Regions from separate parts of the Brevibacillus sp. genome, predicted to be linked through region 2. Evidence: riboswitches for the same ligand, from Rfam matches in the RefSeq annotation. Region 2 holds a riboswitch; the other holds the start of a gene.
The links. Region 2 has a riboswitch for S-adenosylmethionine ahead of DEP07_RS08140 (homoserine dehydrogenase). Riboswitches for the same ligand answer to the same signal wherever they lie in the genome.
Positions count from the first base shown of each region.

Region 1 (11,153 bases), on a different contig from region 2:
CGCTGGACATGATTTGCATAACCACTTCCTGCTCCGTCACATGCAGCTCGGCTTCCATCGACAGACGGATTCGATGGGCAGCCAGGCTCGGGAACACGGCTTTGACATCGTCCGGCAAAACGTAAGTGCGCCCGGATACAAAAGCGTAAGCCTGTGCCGAGCGCAGCAGGGCAAGCATGGCGCGCGGGCTGATGCCGACGTCGACAGAGCGATGGCTGCGGGTAGCTTCGGTCAAATCGATGACATAGTCTTCTACCGCCTGGCTGACGTGGACAGCGGCGACTTCTTTTTGCAGGGCAGCAATCTTTTCCACCGTTATTACGGGCTGAATCGTCTCCAGAGGAGAGCTGCTGCGAAATCTGCGCAAAATCTCCTTGGCGTCTTCGCGTGTGCCGTAGCCAAGCGACAACCGGAACAGGAAGCGGTCCAGTTGAGCCTCTGGCAATGGATAAGTGCCTTCTGATTCAATCGGGTTCTGGGTGGCGATTACCAGCATGGTCGAAGGCAGTGCCAATGTAACGCCTTCAATCGTTACCTGGCGTTCTTCCATGCATTCCAGCAAGCCGGATTGGGTCCGCGGGGTCGCGCGATTGATTTCATCAGCGAGCAGCACGTCAGCGAAAACAGGCCCTTTGCGCAGTTCAAACTCGCTCGTGCGCTGATTGAAAACATGCAAACCTACTACATCGGACGGGAGCAGATCGGCAGTAAACTGGAGGCGGTTGTACGTTCCGCCGATCGCTTGGGCCAACGTTTTGGCGAGTACAGTTTTGCCCATGCCAGGCAAGTCCTCCAGCAACACATGTCCACGCGCCAAAAGAGCTGTTACCAGCAGGCGGACCTGATCTTCTTTTCCCACGATTACTCGGTTTACGGTGGCAAGCAGGCTATCCAGAGCAGGATGAGTCATGAGATTTCTCCTTTATGTAGATATAGGGTATGGGGTGATGTCATTTCCACGCATTTCATTATACATGGAATATCCTATATTTTACAAATTTTTGCAAAGCAATCCCGCCGATGGAAGCGGCCACGATCAGCGCACCGATCGCGAAATAGAGCGGGCGAATGCCGACGCTGTCGCTGAGCGTTCCTCCCAGCCAGATGCCTATGGGCATTGTGGTGCGAACGATCAGCAGACGCACTGAGAATACGCGTCCCATCATCCCGGCTGGGACGTGCAGTTGATAGAGTCGCGTGCTGTGCAGTTGAAAAAAGGGGGCAGTAACCCCCGCCAACAGCTCGATGGCGATTGCCAGCTCGATGAACGGAGTGAAGCCTAGAGCGACAAAGCTCAACCCGCCTGCCACCAAGGAGACGAGCATGACTAAAGAGGGCTCCAGATGATTAAACAGCTTGGGCACCAGAAAAGTTCCGATGAGGTAGCCTAACGGATAGCCTGCCAAAAACAATCCCGCATGCAGAGCCGTTCCGTGCAGCTCGCCCGCCACAAACGGCAGATTGAGCACCAGAGTCACACCGACCGCGAACTGCACAAGTGCGGAGTACAGGCTCAAATAGAAGAGAAACGGTTTTTCCCGAAAGACGGACAGCCCTGCCTTGAACATGAAAAGCCATGATTCTGCTGTTTTGGCAGGAGGGACCGAAGTCTTTTCGCACAAAAGCAGAAAAACTCCGCTGACGGCATACCCGATGGCGACCAGGCCCAGCACATGTGTGCCGCCGATGCTCGCGACGAGAATCCCGCCCAGCGGCGGGCCTGCAATCATCGCGATGCGCATGGCACTGTCCAGATAAGAGTTGGCTTGCAGCAGCGATTCTTGTTTGACGAGGGTCGGGAGCAGCGATTGGCTCGCTGGCACGTACAGAGGTTGAACAAGACCGTTGATCAGCGATGTCAGATAGAGCGGCCAAAGAGAGTCAGGCGCATAGGAAATCGCCAAAAAAGCACAGCCGAAAGCCGCACAGCGCATCCACTGGGAAAAGAGCATGACGCGCTTTTTGTCAAAGCGGTCAAGATAAGGGCCAGCTACAAGCTGCATCAGCAGCGAAGGCAAAAAGTAGAGTAGCCACATTTGTCCGACAGCGGTCTGGGAGCCGGTGATTTGGTAGAGCAACCAGCTGTTTGCCAGCGTCGAAAGCGATGCGCCAAACTCGGAGATCAGCTGACCGAGCAAAATACAGGTGTAGGAACGGTTTTTCCAGAGCGGAATCATCAAAATCCCCTTTCCAGAAACTGATCGAGCAGGAGGGAAAGCTGGGATACGGACTGGCTGCGCAGGCGAAACCGGGAGCCGGAAGCTTCTACCAGACGCGCGGCACGAAGCATGGACAAATGGTGATGAACCGTCGATTTTGCCATTTGCAGGACGTCGGTCAATTCCTGCAAGCTCAGCTCTTTTTCCGCCAGCATTTTGACCATGCGGAGCCGCTGCTCGTCTCCGAGCGCCTTGAAGCTTTGCACCAGAGCCTGCGGCGGCTGGTACGGGTCGATGTGCTCGCTCATGTTTTCATCGGCGACCGGGTAGTAAAAAATTTTCGTGCCCGCGTCATCGGCCTGCACCGTCCAGGGCCGATAAATCGCTTGGGGGATTAGCAGCACACGAGTGACCGCAGGCTCAGGGGGATAGCTTGCTCCGGTTGCCCACTCCACCAGTGCCTCAGGATCGAGCTTGTCCTGCATTGCGCGCTTTTGCGACGAATCCTTTTCCAACATACGCCGGATGCTGGCTTCTTGCGGCTTGATGTGTGTCTGATACCAGCCTTCCATCAAGGTGAGCAGATGCTGGCGCAGTTCATTTGCGTCGACAGAGGTGATATGGGCAATATACGCTGCGAAAAAGAGGTGGTCCCGGCATGCTGCCTGCAAAAGCTCGGCGTCTGCTGAGCTGCCCTGCGCGGCATTTTCGCGTGCTTGCTGTCGTTCCTGGCCCAAAAAAGGCAGGGCGTGGTAGCGCAACTCTTCTGCCGACAGCTCGCTGACAACACGCAAAAACGATTCGAGATCGGCAAAAGGCTGGTGGTGGAGCAGTTGCAGCAACGTCTTCCAAGTGTTGTGCCTTTTGGCGTAATCAACTTCAAGCTGGACGGATTGCGGAAGCGCGCTCAGCATGCTGCTCCAGTGCTCAGGCGGATGCTCCAGCGTGTGGTGAATTTGATCGTAAGTGGCGACGGCGATTCCGAGTGCGGCTTCAAAAAGCGGTGAGCAAGCGAAGTCGAGCTGGTAGGTGGTGCGTGCACTGCCGATGTTCCATATTTTCAAAGCGGATCACCCTTTTCCCATTTTTTTCATAGATCAAATTCTAAAATATTCGAACTGTTAATTCAAGTTATTTAGAATGAATAGTTCAATGATTTTCGCATCTGTTCTTTTTTCTCTGCTGATTTAGTTGAGACTATCCAGTGAAAGACACAAAAAAACGAAAAAACCACTTCCCTGACGAGAGTGGTTTTTTCGTTTTCGCTTGAATGAAAAGGTATGGTGTTGTAGGAAAACCTATACCTTGCTCACGGCAACAGCTGCTTCCAAAGCTTGCTTCAAATCGCCGATGATGTCTTCGATCGCCTCTGTTCCGACAGACAGACGGATCAATCCGGGAGTTACTCCTGCCGTTAATTGCTCCGCTTCGTTCATTTGCTGGTGCGTCGTGCTCGCCGGATGGATAACGAGCGACTTGGAGTCGCCTACGTTTGCCAAATGAGAGAAGAGCTTTACGGATTCGATCAATGTTTTGCCTGCTTGCACGCCGCCGCGGATGCCGAAGGTGAGGATGGCGCCAGCGCCTTTTGGCAAATATTTTTGCGCGAGTGCGTAGTTGGCGTCGCCTTCAAGACCTGGGTAGCTGACCCATTCCACTGCCGGATGCTCGGCGAGGAATTTCGCTACCGCGAGTGCGTTTTGGCTGTGGCGCTCCATGCGCAGGTGGAGTGTCTCCAGACCTTGCAGGAACAGGAAAGAGTTGATAGGAGCTACGGCAGCGCCGATATCGCGTTGCAGTTGCACGCGCGCTTTGATGATGTAGGCGAGCGGGCCGACTGCTTCTGTATAAACGACTCCGTGATAGCTTGGGTCTGGCGTCGTCAGACCAGGGAATTTGCCGTTGTTCCAGTCGAATTTGCCGGAATCTACGATAATGCCGCCAATCGCCGTGCCGTGTCCGCCGATGAATTTGGTCGTGGAGTGAACGACGATGTCAGCTCCGTGCTCGAACGGACGGGTCAGGATTGGCGAAGCGAATGTATTGTCGACAATCAGCGGCACGCCGTTTTCGTGCGCGATGTCCGCAATTGCCTGCAAGTCGGCCACGTCGATGCGAGGGTTGCCGATCGTCTCGCAAAAGAGCGCCTTGGTATTATCGTTGATGAACGCGCGGAAGTTGTCCGGATTGGACTGATCCACAAAGTGTACTTTGATGCCCAGGCGTGGCAGCGTATGGGCAAAAAGGTTGTACGTCCCGCCATACAAGCTGCTGGATGCGACAATCTCGTCGCCCGCTTGCGCAATATTCAAAATCGAGAAGGTGATGGCTGCCTGACCGGAAGAGGTTGCCAGCGCACCTACGCCGCCTTCGAGCAGAGCGACGCGCTTTTCAAATGCGTCTTGGGTCGGATTCATGATGCGCGTGTAGATGTTGCCAAACTCTTTCAAAGCAAACAGGTTGGCAGCATGCTCCGTGTCACGGAAGACGTAGGAAGTCGTTTGGTAGATCGGAACCGCGCGCGAGCCTGTTACCGGGTCTACCTCCTGTCCGCCGTGTACGGCGAGCGTTTCCGGTTTCCATTGTTGTTGGTCAGACATGATCATCTCTCCTTTTTATATGGGGGTAAGGAAATAAAAAAACGGAGCGTTCTCCTGAGTAGAAGAAGGCTCCGGCTATGCACGGGTGTGCGTTCATCTCTCAGAATCTATGGATTCTGCAGGAATTAGCACCGCGCAAGACTCGCTTGCTGGTTGCCGGGTTTCATAGGGCCTGTCCCTCCACCGCTCTTGATGAAAATGTAGCTTTCAGTTGTTGTCATAATTGTATGAAAAACCATACTTCGCTGTCAACATCAAATGATTAAGTTATCGGGGTGGATTTTGTGGATTTTAAAGATTTACCCGTTCATGCTGTTGCCCATAAGATCCAGAGAGCCTGTCTGGTAAGCTCTGTTTACATGGTTTGTATGAGGGTTTCCTTCATCTGAAACCAAATGAGTTGCCTCACGAGATTGTTTTCCTTTTTTGGCATACAAGAGGACCGCAGCCAGAGTGCAAACAGCCAAAATTCCAAGGACATACATCATAGAAATAACTCCCCCTCACGCTAAGCTTCATCAATTATCAGCGTTCTTTTTCATGAACTGGCAGACATGGTTTTTTACTTGTAATTTTATAATTTTATGGTCATTTTTGTAAATTCTTTGAACTTGCAAGCAACCGAGCCTTGCTGTCACAAAATTGCCCCTATATCTCGGCGCTTTCGCAGCTCCCGCCGTTAGAAAACGCCTGGGGCCTATGATATGATGGAAATGGCAGAAAACGACTAAACGATTGTACATATAGGAGGAAAAAACGCGATGAGCCATGGCGTGAAGGAAATTACACCACAAGAGCTGCTGGAAAAGCTCGCGGCAAAAGAACAGCTTCAGGTGATTGATGTACGCGAGGTGGAGGAGTGGAACGAAGGCCATATCAAAGAGGCCAAGCTGATTCCGCTCGGCTTTTTGCCGCATCGCACCGACGAGCTGGACAAAGACATTCCGGTCATCATGGTGTGCCGAAGCGGCGCACGCAGCCACCGGGCAACTGAATATTTGTGTGAGCTTGGCTTTGACGCTGCCAATATGGTAGGCGGAATGCTGGCATGGCCTGGGGAAAAAGAAGTCTAGAAAGACAGAGAAAATGTGCGCTGCTCGCCGCTGCAAGCAAAGCGGGATGGCGCATGAGATGTGCAGGGGAGGCAGGAAATCGTGAGTGAAGGAGCACAGCAACAAGGGTCAGCGTTGCAGCGCCATTGGTTTACGGTGCTGGCAGGCTTGATTATCCTTGCGATTGTAGGTGTGTTCGGCTACAAATACTTGGCAAAAGATCCGATTCCGGTGATGAAGCCGATCGCGGACTTTTCGTTGGACAACAGTGACGGAACTTCCTATACGTTCTCGCAAGGCAAAGGCAAGGTGCGCCTTGTCGAGTTCATGTTTACCAATTGCCCTGATATTTGCCCGGCAACGACGTACAACATGTCCAAGCTTCAGGATCAGTTGAAGGAGAAAAAGCTGTTCGGCGACAAGGTTGAGTTTGTCTCGATCACCTTCGACCCCGACTTTGATACGGCTGAGGTTTTGCAGCAGTATGCAGCGAAGTTCAAGGCTGATCAAAGCGGCTGGAAGTTTTTGCGCGGAGATGCCCAGGCGGTGGAAAAAGTAACGAAAGACTTCGGGATTGCGGTACTGAAGCAGCCTGACGGTTCTTTTGCCCACACCGCACGCATGTTCCTCGTCGACGGTGACGGCAACATGCGCCGTGCTTACGGCATGGCGGCGGACATGGACATGGAGCAAATGATGAAAGAAATGGAACAGCTCGCTGACTAGACTCAGACGGTTTCTTCGTACGTGATGTTCACGACTCGTTCCGTTTGGTTTTCAAATTCAATATGCACAAGAAGCGCCCACCTGCGATTGCCCTGCTGGAGCAAGAGCTTGAACGTCTCCTCTGACGTGGTGGGCGTTTTTGCTATGCGCCCGACATGCAAATAGTCTACGATTTGCGCGTGCGGATATTTTTGCATCGTTTCCTGCATCGCCAATCTGCCCCATTTGGCATATGGCGGCTGGGCATTTGCTGGGGCATACTGGAAAAAGAACAGCAGCAAACTTGCGGCCAGTGTAGCGAGAAAGCTGCGCGTGAGGAACATGTTCATGGAAGAGTGCATGGCGGAGGCTCTCCTTTTTCGTGTTGGAAAACGGGCTTGCCATGTAGTCTGAAGTCTTTTTGAAGCGGTCATTCGTAGAAAATCCTTACACGTGCAAAAGGGGGCTTGCGGCCGGAGCAGTCGCTTGATGCCCAGCTTTTGCTCGAGTTGGAGATACCGCGTATCAGTTTTCTAATATTGACCGAAGATGAATGTGTGGAATTAACAAGACAGGATGAAACGAACGCCTCGCGTTGTGTTACAATAAGAATGGCATGCTTGGTTCGGGTTCCCAAAATCATGCACGATGAAGTTAGGAGGAAAGAGTTTGAGCGACGTTAAGATTTTCGCAATGGGCGGCCTCGGCGAGATCGGAAAAAATATGTATTGCGTCGAGTATGAGGATGAAATTATCATCATTGACTGCGGGGTGAAGTTCCCCGAAAATGAAATGTTCGGTATCGACCTGGTCATCCCCGATATTTCCTATTTGGTGGACAACCAGCACAAGATTAAAGCACTTTTGTTAACGCACGGACATGAGGATCACATCGGAGCGATTCCTTATATTTTCAAACAAATTAACGTGCCGATCTACGGTGGTCGTCTGACCCTGGGCTTGGTCAAGGCGAAGCTGGAAGAGCATCGCATGCAAAATGACGTGAAGATGATTCCGATCTCGGAAGATACGGAAATTCCGTTCAATCGACTGAAAGCGACTTTCTTCCGTACGAATCACAGCATCCCGGATTCGCTCGGGGTTGTGCTCCACACGCCTGAAGGCATGGTTATCCATACAGGCGACTTCAAATTTGATATGACTCCAGTCGGACAGACCACAGAGTACGGCAAAATTGCCAAACTCGGCGCGAGTGGCGACGTTTTGGCTTTGCTTTCCGATAGTACAAACAGTGAGCGCTACGGCTTCACCATGTCAGAGCGCACAGTTGGCGAGGGGATTCTCGATGTGGTGCGCAAAGCGCGCGGTCGCATCATCCTGGCTACATTCGCGTCCAACGTGCATCGTCTGCAGCAAGTGGTAGATGCCGCTGAACAGTGCAACCGCAAAGTCGCGGTCATCGGCCGTAGCATGGAAAAAGTGTTCCTGATTGGACAAGAACTGGGCTACATCCAGATGCCTGAGGGTATGCTGATTGATATCAAGCACATTGACAACTACGCAGACAATCAGGTGCTGATTATTTGCACGGGAAGTCAAGGCGAGCCGATGGCGGCGCTGACCCGGATTGCTTCCGGATCGCACCGCACTGTGTCGATCTATCCGGAAGACACGGTGATCATCTCTGCTTCGCCGATTCCGGGCAACACGATCAATGTCAGCCGGACGATAGACAAGCTGTACCGGGCAGGCGCAAACGTCGTGCTCAGTCACGTGTTTGACATTCACGCGTCTGGACACGGAAGCAGCGAAGAACTGAAACTCATGCTCAACTTCATTCGTCCGAAATACTTCATTCCGATTCACGGTGAATACCGGATGCTGAAGACGCACTCCAAGCTGGCGCAGCAAGTAGGAATTGACGAGAGCAACATTTTCCTCATGGACAACGGGGAAGTGCTGAACTGCAACCGTGAAAAGGCATGGCTCAGCAAGGTGCACGCCGGAATCGTGCTGATCGACGGCAGCGGCATCGGAGACGTAGGCAACATCGTTCTGCGCGACCGCAAGCATTTGGCGGAAGATGGCCTGATGGTCGTCGTCGTCAGCCTCGATATGAAAAACTTCAAGATTCTTACGGGACCAGACATCGTCAGCCGCGGTTTTGTCTATGTGCGCGGTTCTGAGTCGCTCATTCAGGAAGCGACGCTTCTGGTTCGCCAGCGCCTGCAGGAAGCGCTCGACAAGAAGATCAAGGAATGGTCTGAGCTGAAATCCCAGATCAATGAAGTAATCAAGCCGTTTATTTATGAAAAGACCGGACGCAATCCGATGATCCTCACCATTTTGATGGAAGTGTAGAACGAAAGCACTTCTGCGTTCTCGCGAGGGCTCGATCAGGTTATAATAATACGTAAATGGAAACGTGATACAAAGGAGAGGTTGCCCCATGATGTCTTATGAAGCGTATATGAGCCAAGTGATTCAACCGATGCGCGATGAATTGACCCGCAACGGATTTCAAGAGCTGCGCACGGCAGAGGAAGTTGAACAAACATTGCCGAATGCAAAAGGTTTGACTCTCGTAGTCGTTAACTCCGTATGCGGCTGCGCAGCAGGACTCGCTCGTCCGGCAGTGGTTCATTCCTTGGGCCATTCCACCAAGCCAGACAACATCTATACTGTATTCGCAGGTCAGGATAAAGAAGCTACGGCAAAAGCCCGCGAGTATTTTGAAGGCTATGCGCCGTCGTCTCCGTCTTTTGCGATCATGAAGGACGGCAAAATCATGACGATGATCGAGCGCCATCAGATCGAGAACAACGATCTGCAAACCATCTCCAACCTGCTGACCACAGCTTACGAGACATACAAATAAACAACAATGACCATGACAAGGCGCTCGGAATCGGGCGTCTTGTTTTACATCCGAAAGGAGCAACCACCAGCATGCAGACCCGATCATTTGGACGAGATCCCCATCAAGTTTCCTTGCTCGGATTCGGTGCGCAGCGGATCGTGGACGAGCACGATTGCAGCGAAGAGCAGGCAATCGCGATTATTCGCCGCGCAGTAGAAGCGGGCGTCAACTACTTCGATACAGCTCCGAGCTACAGCGACGGGCAGTCGGAGACCCGGGTGGGCTTGGGGTTAAAAGGCTTGCGCGACCGCGTGTGGATCGCGACCAAGACGGGAGGACGCACCCGCGATTTGGCTTTGAAAGATTTGGAGGGCAGCTTGAAGCGGCTCCAGACGGACTACGTCGACGAGTGGCGCATGCACAACATCATGCAGCCGCACGATCTGGAAGCGATTTTTGCCAAAGGCGGCGCTCTGGAAGCTCTGCTGGAAGCCAAAGAGCAGGGACTGATCCGCAAAATCAGCATTAGCGGACATACCGACCCGCGCTTGCTGGCAGAAGCGATTCGCCGTTTTCCTTTTGACAGTGCGCTCGTGGCTTTGTCTGCTCTGGATCATTTCATCTACAGCTTTGTCCATGATTTCGTGCCGCAAGCAGTCGAAAAAGGCGTGGCCGTCATCGGGATGAAGGTGATGGGGCTGGGCAAGCTGGCTCCGTGGACGGAGCAGGCGCTGCGCTATACATGGAGTTTGCCTGTCGCAACAGCGATCTTGGGCGTGAGCAAAATGGACGAGCTGGAGGCGGATTTGGCCGCAGCAGAAGCTTTTGTGCCGATGACCGATATCGAACGCGTGGAGCTTTTCCAACAAATCATGCCACTCGTGCGGCCGGATGTCCTGCGCTGGAAAGCCCGCGAATGGATGTCTGGCGAATGGTATCAGCTGCCCGAATTGCCATTTTGATTGAGCCGTAAAGAGAAGGAACCTCTTCTGGATTTGATTTGCTGGAAGGGGATTCCTTTTCGCCTTTTACTATACTATTATATATAATAAGTTTATAAAAGGCGGTGATTGTTGTGTCTGCAAGCAAGCTGGTGGTCATTACAGGGGCGACCCGGGGATTGGGCAGGGCGATGGTGGAGCGGTTTCATGAAGCGGGCTGGGTCGTCGCGGGATGCGGCCGCTCGATGGCAGAAGTGTGGAACTTGAATCGCGAGTTTGGAAAAAGGCATCATTTTTCGACGATCGACGTTTCCGACGGGAAGCGGGTGGAAAGCTGGGCAGAGGAAGTGTGCAGCAAGCTTGGCGTACCGGATCTTCTCCTCAACAACGCCTCCCTGATCAATCGCAATAGCCTGCTGATGGAGCTGTCGCCAGAAGAATTTACGACAGTCATGAATGTCAATGTAAACGGCGTGTTTTACGTCTGTCGCGCTTTTTTGCCGAAAATGGTACCCAATCCGGAGGGCAGAGTGATTGTAAACATCAGCTCGTACTGGGGGCGAGTCGGGGAAGCGTATGTAGCACCGTATTGCGCATCCAAATTCGCAGTCGAAGGGCTGACTCAATCGCTGGCGCAAGAATTGCCGAAGGGGATGGCGGCAGTCGCGCTTGACCCGGGAGGAAGCGTCGGTACGTCCATGCTGCAAGCGTGTTCGCCGCAAGACATGGCGGCAGCCCCATCCGCACAAGAGTGGAGCCGTGTAGCTGTGCCGTACATCATGAGCCTTTCTGCGAAGGACAACGGCAAATCGTTGACATGCCCGCCAGTGAGGTAGCCGGGTTTACGAAGAAAGCGACAATCGAGAACGGTCTGG
Region 1 covers NZ_DOTK01000022.1:8,396-19,548, forward strand. The annotation lists gene DEP07_RS04775 (AAA family ATPase) at 1-910, opposite strand, end outside; gene DEP07_RS04780 (MFS transporter) at 969-2,177, opposite strand; gene DEP07_RS04785 (ArsR/SmtB family transcription factor) at 2,177-3,223, opposite strand; gene DEP07_RS04790 (homocysteine synthase) at 3,458-4,759, opposite strand; SAM riboswitch class I at 4,850-4,958, opposite strand; gene DEP07_RS04795 (rhodanese-like domain-containing protein) at 5,521-5,832, shown strand; gene DEP07_RS04800 (SCO family protein) at 5,914-6,537, shown strand; gene DEP07_RS04805 (YqzG/YhdC family protein) at 6,540-6,878, opposite strand; gene rnjA (ribonuclease J1) at 7,165-8,838, shown strand; gene DEP07_RS04815 (BrxA/BrxB family bacilliredoxin) at 8,927-9,355, shown strand; gene DEP07_RS04820 (aldo/keto reductase) at 9,427-10,299, shown strand; gene DEP07_RS04825 (SDR family oxidoreductase) at 10,413-11,114, shown strand.
Region 1: linked by a shared signal. The riboswitch ahead of DEP07_RS04790 (homocysteine synthase) and the one ahead of DEP07_RS08140 (homoserine dehydrogenase) in region 2 are both predicted to bind S-adenosylmethionine.

Region 2 (11,153 bases):
TCTGGTCGCTGCCTCTACGCTCATGCTGTTTTTCTTCGCGCTTTCCCAATTCGGAATGTCCATGGCAGACAACAAAGCGATGGTGCTGTCTTCCTTTTCCGTGTTTGGCTTGGTCGTCGCCTTCTTTTTTCCGGTCATTGCGACGATCTTTCAGAAGCGCTTGCCAGCCCACCAGCAAGGACGGTTTTTTTCCTTCAAAAGCATGCTCGACCGCGGCTGTTTTCTGCTCGCGCTGGGGATTACCGGGGTCGGTCTCGACCTGCTCGGCATCACCGGCTACCTGCTGTTTATCGGCTCGCTGACGCTCTTGTCCGGCCTCTTGACGCTCCTCTACAGCAAAAAACACAAGCTCGATGTCCGGGCCAGCGACGAAGCGGCGGCTTAGCAAAAATGCCGCTTCGCTGTCTGCGGCTTCCCCATACGTCTCAATTTGGTGTAAACTAGACAAGACAACATTGAAAAATTGTTGAAAGTCTATGGAGGCGTTTTTTCCATGCAGATACTCACTTCTTCATCCTTTGGCATTTTGGTGCCGCTGGTGATGGCAACCGCGGTCATCTTTTTGCGCATGCGCCGGCAAAAAAAGCCTGTGTCTGCAAAAAGCATTATCCTGCCGCCGTTCTTCATGGCTACTGGCTTTGCCATGTTTTTCTTTCCGGAAGCGGCGCTGCCACCGATGTACGATCTGGCGGCGTTTGTAACCGGATTGATTTTCTCCATTCCCTTGATTATGACTTCGCGCTTTGAGATCATCGGTCAAGACGTTTACCTCAAACGTTCCCGTGCGTTCTTCTTTATTTTGGCAGGACTCCTGATCATCCGGCTGATTATCAAGCTGGTGATCAACGACAGCTTCACCCCGATCCAGACAGGCGGCTTGTTCTTCCTGCTGGCGTTCGGCATGCTGGTTCCGTGGCGCATTGCCATGCTGTACATGTACCGCCAATTGACGAAAAAGACGTTCGGAACGCATTGATCGCCGGCGATGTTGATGTCGCAGAAAAGAAAGAGCAACCTGATTCCTTTTTTCGCAAAGGGAACGGGTTGCTCTTTTTTCTATGATTCAGTTATTCAGTCAAGTGCGTTTGGAAAAACTCAACGATGTGGCTAATCAGTTGCAAAAAGCTCTAAGGCCCGCCGTGAATGAGCAAACACACTCACTTTTTTCTCAAAACAAAAAAGCCGTCCCTGTTCGGACAGCTTTTTGCCTGCTGATTGATTTCGCCCGCTCTTTTCACTACGACCTACACTTGCCCGTTTGCCCTAAAACTCCACGTAAAACGGATGCTTTTCCTCCTGCAAACATAAAGAGATGCGCTGTCTGAAATTGCTCCAGGTCACCTTTTGCAAAGCTTCCTCGATCGGAAAGAAGCCCGACTCCAGACACTCAGGCGTTGTGATTAGTTTTCCGCCGATCGGTCTGGCGAGAAACAGGGCGTTGCAGATCGACTTGCTGACATTTTGAAACACGCCGCAAAATTTCGTCACTTCAATGTCCAAGCCGCATTCTTCCTTCGTTTCCCTGATCGCTGCTTCGCGGATGGACTCCCCTTGCTCCACCTTTCCGCCGGGCATTTCCCAGCCCCGTCTCGGCCCTTTGATCAGCAGCACTTCGTTGCGATCATTGACGATAATCGCCGCAGCGGACAAAGAATGCTTGGGTGATGTCACAAGCTCGCCTCCTTTGCGCCATTTTCTTGCTTTGCCCCTCGTTACTTTCTAGCAAATTCAAATCAGGTACGTCCCGCCACAAATGGAGTGCGATTCGTGAAGCGCTTTTGCCGCGCCTACTCTTGCAAAAAAAGGACGCTCTCCGCGCGATTGCAGCATCCGCTTGGCCGATCCATCCTGCTGCGGTTCACACAGCACGATATTTCCGCCAGGTAAAGCAAGCGTCAGGCAACGAGCGCCCATTTGCTCATCGTCGAACACTGCTTGGCTCGGCAAGCCGAACCACCGCGTCCAATCCGCTGCTGCCGCTTCCAGATCGGAAACAGCATAACCAACCGCTTGCAGCTCCGTCGCGCCATTTGGATGCGGAGCGATGATGCCGCGCTGTGTCAAATCGGCTTTGCGCTCCTCGTCTGTCTCGCTCCATTCAATCAGAAACGGCATTTGTCTCGCACTGTGCGGGTCTTCGGCAAACAGCATGCGCCACTGCAAAATCTTCCCGTCGTCTCGCGTGCGGCTGCCCGCTACCGGCCCTGTCACTTTGAGACCAAGTGACTGAAATCGCTCTACCCACGCGTCCATTTGCCGAGTGCGCAGGGCAATTTGCCCAAGTCCCTCACCGCGATTCGCCTCCCAGACCAGTTGCCGGATGAGCGGATTGTCGGATTGCTTGGCGACAGCTGCCTCCTCCACCGCCAAAAACTCCACATAAGATAGTCCCAAGTAGCTGAGACTGTTCCATGTTCCCCAATGGGTATGACGTCCGCCCGCGACAGCGTGAAAGCCTGCTTCCTGAAAAAGCCGGGCAGCCTCTCCAGGGGGACGGTGCACGAAATGAACCAGATGATCGAAGGAAAGCTGCATCTTTTTTCGCCCCTTTTCGTATTAGCTCTATAATAACAAATTCACCCATTTTTCGTTACCGTTGAAAGGAGCATAATGAATCAGACGCAGCAAAGCCTAAAGCACATCCGGCGAAAACAACGACAAAAGAAGTGGCAAAGGATGGCGAAGCAAACGCTCTTGTTCAGTCTGCTCGTCATCCTTTGCTCAGGGATTTACTTCGCTTTCGACAAGCTGGGAAGCCATTCCGCCTCCCCTGAACACGATTCCGCACCACCTCCGGCTGTTGCCCACGAGCCGACTGTCCGGCTGACCTTCGTCGGAGATGTGATGATGTCCGGAAATGTGGAAAAAACGTTGCTCGAAAAAGGCTACGACTACCCGTTCACGCACGTCCGTTCCCTGTTTTTGCAGGATGACTTTACCATAGCCAATCTGGAGACGCCACTTACCACAAAAGGCACGCCTGCCGACAACAAACAATACGTTTACAAGTCCTCTCCTTTGGCTGCGCCTGCGATGAAAGCAGCAGGGATCGATGCGGTCAACCTGGCAAACAACCATTCGATGGATCAGGGCGTGGCCGGATTGCTCGACACGTTTGACGCGCTTGCCAAAAACGGGATCGCTTACCTCGGCGGCGGCAAAGACTCTGTGGAAGCCTTCACTCCCGTCGTGGTGGAGCGAAACGGCATCAAGCTCGCCTTGCTCGGATTCAGCCGGGTCATTCCCGAAGTCAGCTGGTTCGCCACGGAGAAACAGCCTGGACTGGCTGGCTCCTATGATTCCGCCAAAGCCGTCCAAGCGATTCAACAAGCAAAGGCACACGCTGATCTCGTCGTCGTGATCGCCCATTGGGGCAAGGAACGGGAAGACTTTCCCGTCGATCACCAAAAAGAATTGGCCAAAGCTTACATTGACGCAGGAGCAGACTTGATCGTCGGTGGTCATCCTCACGTCCTGCAAGGCTTTGAACGCTACAACGGCAAGTGGATTGCCTACAGTTTGGGCAATTTCATTTTCACCCGCTCGACGGAGCCAAAAACGTGGCAGACGATGGTACTGCAAGCAAGCTGCACAAAAGACGCTTCCTGTGAACTGACGATGCTCCCGTTCCATGCCGAGCTGGGACGAGCGGTACCGATGAATGACACGGATGGGGCAGCGCTTCTGCAACGAATCGAATCACTGTCGGAAAACGTTCAGATTGAAGCCGATGGTCACGTACAGGCACGCTCATGATAAATGAGGCGTGCCCGTTGCCTTTTTTGGCGAAACTTTTCCATATTGCTTTCGTAGACCATAGTAGAACCACTTTTTCCAGCGAAAAGGAGGCGGCACATATGACCGGATTGATTATCACCGTATCGGCGATCGGCCTTATTATACTCTGCAGTTATTTCATGACCAAATGGGAAAAAGTCGTCTTCCCCGGCAATCAGAAAAACGGGCCTTCAGATACCGATCAACAGCTCTCGGATAAAAAAAGCAAGTAGAAAGGATCAGCGCTGATCTAGACAGACTGCGAGCTATGCCGATTCGATCAGCGGGAAGCAGCGCACGGAAAGTCCGAAGTCACTTTTCAGCACTTGCTCATGCTCTGCGCGAATACCTGTAACGATCAAGCCCGCGCGCAGCACACCGCCCAAGTCGAATTGCACCTTCAATTTCGTCACGTTCACGCCAGCCTCCCGCAAGAAATGCAGCACGCGATCAGGTGTGGCGGCGATACACGAGCCTTCCAAATAACACAGCACCCGTTCGTCTTGCCCTTGCTCCAACTGAGCCGCGGCATTTTTTTCTGTCCAAACAGGATGCGGCGTAAATGGCTGGGTCAACAAGTAAGCCAAATCTTCAACGACAGCGCTTGCGGTCGGCAGTTCGCCTGCACCCCGGCCCGTAAACAACAGGTCGCCCACGATGTTCCCGGAGAGCTGCACCGCATTGAACGCATCCTGGATTTGCGCCAACGGATGGGCAATGGGCAGCACAGTCGGCTGAACCGATAGGCGGATGCCTTGCTCGGCTTTTTGTGCCTGGGCAATCAGCTTGATCCGGTAACCCAGCTCGCTTGCGATCCGGATGTGTCCGGCAGACAAATCGGCGATTCCTTTACGCACGACATCCGCAAGCGGCAACGACTCCCCGTACACAAGCTGCGCGAGAATGTACAATTTGTACATGGCATCGAAACCTTCCACATCCGAACGCGGATCAGCTTCCGCATAGCCCAGCTCCTGCGCCTGCTTCAGCACTTCCTGATAAGAGAGCTGTTCCGCCTCCATTTTCGTCAAGATGAAGTTCGTCGTCCCGTTGAGAATACCGCGAACTCCTTGGATGTCATTTGTGCGCAAAAACTGCCGCAGCACACTCAAAATCGGAATCCCGCCAGCTACGCTCGCTTCATAAGCCAGATGCACCTGATGCTGGTTAGCCAGATCGACAAGCTCAGGGCCGCGTTTGGCGAGCAGCTCTTTGTTCGCCGTTACCACATGGCAGCCTTTTTCAATCAGGGCACGCACGTAATCATACGTAGGCTCGACACCGCCCATTACCTCCACGACAATGTCCACATCGCTTTTTAGCACATCCTCAAAATCGGTAGTCAAAAGCGCAGGATCAACCTGAACCGCCCGTTCTTTTTCCGAATCGCGAACCAATGCTTTGACAATCTCGATCCGTTTGCCCAACCGCTGCGCCAGCTTCTCCTGTTGCGAGCGAATCGTTTTGATGACGCCGCCCCCTACTGTTCCCAATCCCAGCAATCCTACTTTGATTACACCTGCGCTCATTATTACCACCTCATGTCATGTTTTGGAAAAATAAGAAAAACCTTCTTGCTAAGAAGAAGGTTTGGCATCAAGGTCCTTCTCCTTATCTCCCAGAACGATTTTCGTCCTGCAGGAATTGGCACCTTGTCACAAACTGCGTAACGGTTGCCGGGCTTCATCGGGCCAGTCCCTCCACCTCTCTAGATAAAGAAAACTATGAATTTTTGTTCTTTGCTAGATGTCAGTTCTCTCTTGTCTTTGAAATTGGGCAAATGTTTGCCTCGTTCCCACTTTTTCATACATCAAAAAACCTTCTCCGCTAAGAAGAAGGTTCGTCTTGACTGCTACGAGGCACCCGCTTCTTATCTATCGAGACGAAACGTCCCGCAGGAATTGGCACCTTGTCGCAAAAGCAACGGTTGCCGGGCTTCATCGGGCCAGACCCTCCACCTCTCTGGATAAGAACTATGATTTGCTATTGAGCCTATTCTAAGAAATTCCAATGCATTCGTCAACACAATTCTTTTTGTTTGCTGACAAGACTCGCAAGCAGGAAGACAGAACGGCAACCCCCTCAGCAAAGCAGCCGTTTCCACGCGCAAACACACTTTCCACTTCTGCCATGTTGCAGCAAGCGCACGTAACGATTCCTGCTTCGCTTTCCTCTGGCACTTCTTTTTCTTCAACATAGCCGCACCATGGACATATGAAAAGCTGAACCACGCCACTCCCTCCTTTTTCACGGCGACAATCTGGCAACGATATCCTTAAAAAGGCTCCGGTTCGCAAGCTTGCGATCCCTCACATTCGTACAAGATCTAGTCAAGTTGAATTTAATCGCGAGTCATCGTAGCCTCTTTGACAGGTAGATCAACCGCGAGACGCCCTGGTCCATTCGACGAACCGCTGCAAGCGAGAGGCAGCTTCAGCTCAGCTCTTTCGATTTTAGCCGCTTCTATCGCGAAGCTACTCCAGCGCCTCGATTAATCGCATCAATTTCGAGACAAGTTGCCCCCTTCGACAGACCACACCAATCCCCCAAACAAAAAAAGCATTTTCCGACGACCGATACGATCGTTAGAAAATGCGCAAGCAAAGAGAAACGTATTCGTCCCCCTGCTGTCATGGCGAGTCCTCTAACACCTCCCTATCTCCCGTAGGTCCATCAGTGTCGTCGAAACAGGCAGGTCTCCTGACTTTGGGATCATCGTCTGGCGCTGCCTTCCCCATCCAAGTCTGGACAAGTGGCCTGTATGCGCAAAACTCCCCTCTTACAGTGGCGGGACCGTGTCGGATTTGCACCGAGCTTCCCTATTATCCTTGCGGCGATATACCTCAAGGAACCTGTTCCCACATATGAAATTGGAAAAATCACTACTGTTATTGTACCCTACCATTGCCGAGATAGGGAGGGCGAGTTGCGAGCGGCAGCGAAAAGATAGCGAGGAACACGCAGCGACAGCTGGAAAGCGAAAAACGAGTAACGAAAAGCGACACACAGAAAGCGAAACAGCGGGCTTCTCCCGGCTTACAGCGAATACCGTTCCCGCAAAATTCTACAGTGGTGTGCCTCGTGTCCGGCGATAATATAGGCCAATGTGCGTGCCGACAGCTTATTGCCATTTGCTGTGCCCGTTCTCGTCCACGCCTCGGCAGCGATCCCCCGCAGTTGGGCCAGCGTCGACTGTCGCACAGCGTTGTATTCTGCGAGCAAATCCGCCAGACTGCGCTCCTGATAGAAGCCTTCTGCTACATACGTATTTTCATCGAACCCCGCCAGCTCAGTCTGATCCCCTCTGGCGATTCTCAGCAAGCGATAGCTCATGATTCGCTCGGTATCGATGATATGGCCCAGCACTTCTTTTACCGTCCATTTGCCCGGAGCGTAGCGATGATCGATTTGTTCCCCTGTCAATCCGGCGAACATCTCCCCTGTCTGTGCTGCCTGTTGTTCGAGAATCGTCAGCAGATCACCTTCTGGCACTTGACTGACGTAGGTAGCAAAATAATCTTGGTACTCCTCCCGGTTTGGGCGAATCAGCATGCTCATGTCCTCCTCGGCTTCTCTCTATTTATCCTTCTTGCCAGCCTTCAAACAGCAGCACCCGCGCAGGAGCTGCATCTGTTCCTACAAGCTTCAGCGGAGCAGCCACCATAAAGTAGAGGCCCGGTGGCACATCGCGCAGACGCAGCCCTTCGATCACGACGATACCTGCGGCAAACAGCGTTTTATGCGTCGGATGCCCCTCTTGGCTCCGTTCAATCCCCAAAGCATCCGTGCCAATTCCCCGTACGCCTTTTTCAGCCAAATAAGCAGCGCCATCGTGCGCCAAATAAACAAATTCAAACGAAAAGGCGTCGTCTTGCGAATTTTTCGTTTGAAACAGGAGAAACTCTCCCGGGGCGATATCAAACTTTTCCAGCTCAGCCCGGCCAATCTGGTCCTCAACGTGCGTCAAGTCAAGCACACGGCAGTTCCCGACCAGTTTTTCCAGCGAGATGCTCTCAAATGTCTCTCCATCGTTCACCATGTGCAGCGGCGCATCTACGTGGGTGCCAGAGTGCACATCCATATCGATTCTGGACTCGGTTACGTACCCATTCGTAACCGTCTGTATTTTCGGTTGCTTTTCCGGCTTGTTCTTGTACACCGTCATGCCTTCAAAGATTGGTGCCGTCACATCGAACATTCTCATCGCGTTTTCGCCCCCCTTGTCTTCCTGCTTTTTTATGATTTAGCTGTTCCCTTCCTTCAACGCGGCAAATCAGCAGGGTACACAACACCGATTTGTCTTCGCGCTTCGTCCATGACCTCCATGGTCCAGCGGGAAGCTGTATGTGAATTTGTCTCTGACTCTCTCAAGCCTGCCTCAGCCAAGCGAATGAACTCTCTGATCTCATAATGCATCGTTTTGGGCGTCTGGGGCCTGGTCACATCCTCGACCCTCCCGTCGCGGTAGCGAATCTCGATACGCGTGAGATGGTTGATTTTATCGATCACCATCGTCGCGTCCTCCCCCTGAATCTCCGCAGGCTGGTACGAAGTCGTGATCTTGGAAAAGCTGATGACGGCATCCATATTTTCGTACTTCAACAGCATGCTGCCCTCGCCATCTACCCCTGATTGCAGTAGAACGCCTTCCGCCTTGACCTGTTCTGGCTTGCCAAACAGCACAATCGCAGGATAGAGACAGTAAATCCCGATGTCCAGCAACGCTCCGTTGGAATAGGCGGGATCAAAAGCTCGCATAACCTGGCCCTGTCGGTAGGCATCGTAGCGGGAGGAATACTGGCAGTTGCTTGCGATATATCGGCGAATGGTGCCGAGCTTGGGCAAATGATCCCGGACTGTAGAAAAATTGGGCACGAGGGTCGATTTGACGGCTTCCATGAGCAGCACATCATTTCTTTTCGCTGCCGCAAGCATGGCTTCGACTTCTGCCGCGTTAGAAGCAAACGGCTTTTCGCACAACACATGCAGCCCCATGTCCATGCACAGGATCGCCTGTTCCGCATGAAAGCAATTGGGGCTTGCGATGTAGATAGCATCGATGGTTCCGCTCGATGCCATCTCTTTTATATCCGTGTATACAAAAGGGGCTTGGTATTTTTCAGCAAATTCCTGGGCGCGTTCGCTCGTCCGCGAATAGACCGCCTGAAGAGAAAAGCCTTCGACGGTCAAACCTGCCTGGATGAACTCATCTGTAATCCAGTTGGTGCCGATTACGCCAAAACGCATGAATCGCTTCCCCCTTCTTTTTCACTTGACTCACCCCTGGCTTGAGCCAGTCTCAACCCGAAATGAGCAAGACACTCGCATAAGCCGAGGTGTACAGTCAGCCATTACCGATGCACCGGCTCCGGCTCCCTCTCTTCTACTTCATCCAACCACCAGGAAAATCCTTCCGCTTGCAGCAATTGTTTCGCTGCATCCGGCCCGTATGTTCCCGCTTCATACGAGACAAGCGGTACGAGATTGCGCTCAAAAGCCGTCAAGATTGGCTCTACCCATTTCCACGACAGGCGCACTTCATTCCAATGGGCAAAATAGGTCGAGTCTCCACGCAGCGCATCGAACAAGAGGCGTTCATAAGCCTCTGGGACGTCCTTCTGCCCGGAACTGAAATCAACGGTCACAGGCTCAATCTTTCCGCTATTGGCCGGATTCTTACTATTCAGCTGCAAAGCGATTCCTTCCTGTGGATTCACATGAATGATCAACAAATTCGGCGCTGTCTTTTCCTGTTGCTCCCGATACAGCTGCTCCAGCGGGTTTTTGAACTCAATGACGATTCGCGTCGACTTTTCCTTCATCCGTTTCCCTGTGCGAATGTAAAAGGGCACTCCGCTCCAAAACGGGTCGTCAATCCAGACTCTGGCTGCGATATACGTCTCCGTCATCGAGGTCGGCGATACTCCCGGCTCTTCCCGGTAGCCTGCCACCGGAACTTCCCCCATGCTTCCTGCGCGATACTGCCCCCGCACGATGTTTTTCGCCACTTCTTCAAGCGCCAGCGGCCGCACTGCTTCCATTACTTTACGTTTCTGCGCGCGAATGTCTTGCGCCGTAATCCGCTTGGGGATGTGCATGGCAACCATCATCAGCATTTGCAGCATATGATTTTGCAACATGTCACGCAGCGCCCCAGCCTGTTCGTAAAAACCAGCCCGCTCTTCTACCCCGACCGTTTCGCTCGCTGTGATCTGTACGTTTGCAATGTGACGATTGTTCCAGAGAGCGGCGAAAACGGGATTGGCAAACTCCAACGCCTCCAAATTTTGCACCATCGCTTTGCCCAAATAATGGTCGATCCGGTAAATTTCTTCTTCGGAAAACGCTTTGGCCAGCTTCTCATTCAAGTCTTCCGCCGATTGCAGATCGCGTCCGAACGGCTTTTCGATGATCAGGCGCTTCCAGCCGGCAACAGAGCCGAGTCCGCTCGTCTGGATATTGGCAGCAATCACCTCGAAATACTCAGGGGCAACCGACAAATAAAACATCCGATTTTGCGGAAGCTTGCATTCGTCCTCGCGCTGCTTGACCCGTTCCAGCAGTGGCGTGTAAGCTTCTGCTTTCGTCACATCGACAGCCGCATAAGAAAAGGCTGCCAAAAATCGTTCAAGCTGTGCCTGATCAATCGCATCTCGCCGGGAAAACTCCCGGATCGACTGCTCCACGCTGCGAACAAACTCCTGACCAGACCAAGCTCGCCTGCCCACACCGACAATAGAAAAGCTGCCGGGAAGTTTGTCATCTACGTATAAATTAAACAAGGCCGGATAAATTTTGCGTTTTGCCAAGTCTCCTGTCGCGCCAAAAAGAACAAAGCTCATCGGTTCCATGTGTGTTTCCATCCTTCCGTACACTCACGATGCGGAATGCTTCGTTGGTTTACACCGTTATTATTAGAGAAATTCGCTTTATTATCAAGACAACTCTGCTTGACGAGTGCACCTCGACTTTTTCATGAAAGTGGATACAACCGCTTGCGGTCAACACTTTTCGCAACCCGCAGAGAGGAAAAACCGAGGCGTAGCTGTTTGCTGGAAAGACAAGTCCCATCCCCGAAAAAGAATTGCGCTTCGATATTCACTGTCGCGCATGGGACGTGAGGAATGCTTCATATACATGTACTATTCACCTTGCTTTTTCAATCGTTTGGTGAACAATCAAAACGAAAAAGGAGGTTTCTCATGGTGCTTTCCTTGCGTCCCCGCGAGCCGATCGATGATGCCCTGGCGGGAGTCCGCCGTTCATCGTCCATTTCGTTATTTTTGCAAAAATGGCTGTTTCGAATGCGAAGATAGCAGATTTGTCACCAGGGAGGAGGACTCTATGCGAGTCGCAATCTTAGGAGTAGGTGGAGT
Region 2 covers NZ_DOTK01000034.1:3,805-14,957, reverse strand. The annotation lists gene DEP07_RS08170 (MFS transporter) at 1-385, shown strand, start outside; gene DEP07_RS08165 (CcdC family protein) at 494-976, shown strand; gene DEP07_RS08160 (NUDIX hydrolase) at 1,264-1,671, opposite strand; gene DEP07_RS08155 (VOC family protein) at 1,729-2,535, opposite strand; gene DEP07_RS08150 (CapA family protein) at 2,611-3,756, shown strand; gene DEP07_RS08145 (hypothetical protein) at 3,858-4,010, shown strand; gene DEP07_RS08140 (homoserine dehydrogenase) at 4,044-5,306, opposite strand; SAM riboswitch class I at 5,386-5,496, opposite strand; SAM riboswitch class I at 5,645-5,750, opposite strand; cobalamin riboswitch at 6,451-6,648, opposite strand; gene DEP07_RS08135 (DinB family protein) at 6,814-7,329, opposite strand; gene DEP07_RS08130 (cyclase family protein) at 7,358-7,981, opposite strand; gene DEP07_RS08125 (Gfo/Idh/MocA family protein) at 8,038-9,024, opposite strand; gene zwf (glucose-6-phosphate dehydrogenase) at 9,129-10,628, opposite strand; gene DEP07_RS08115 (saccharopine dehydrogenase family protein) at 11,122-11,153, shown strand, end outside.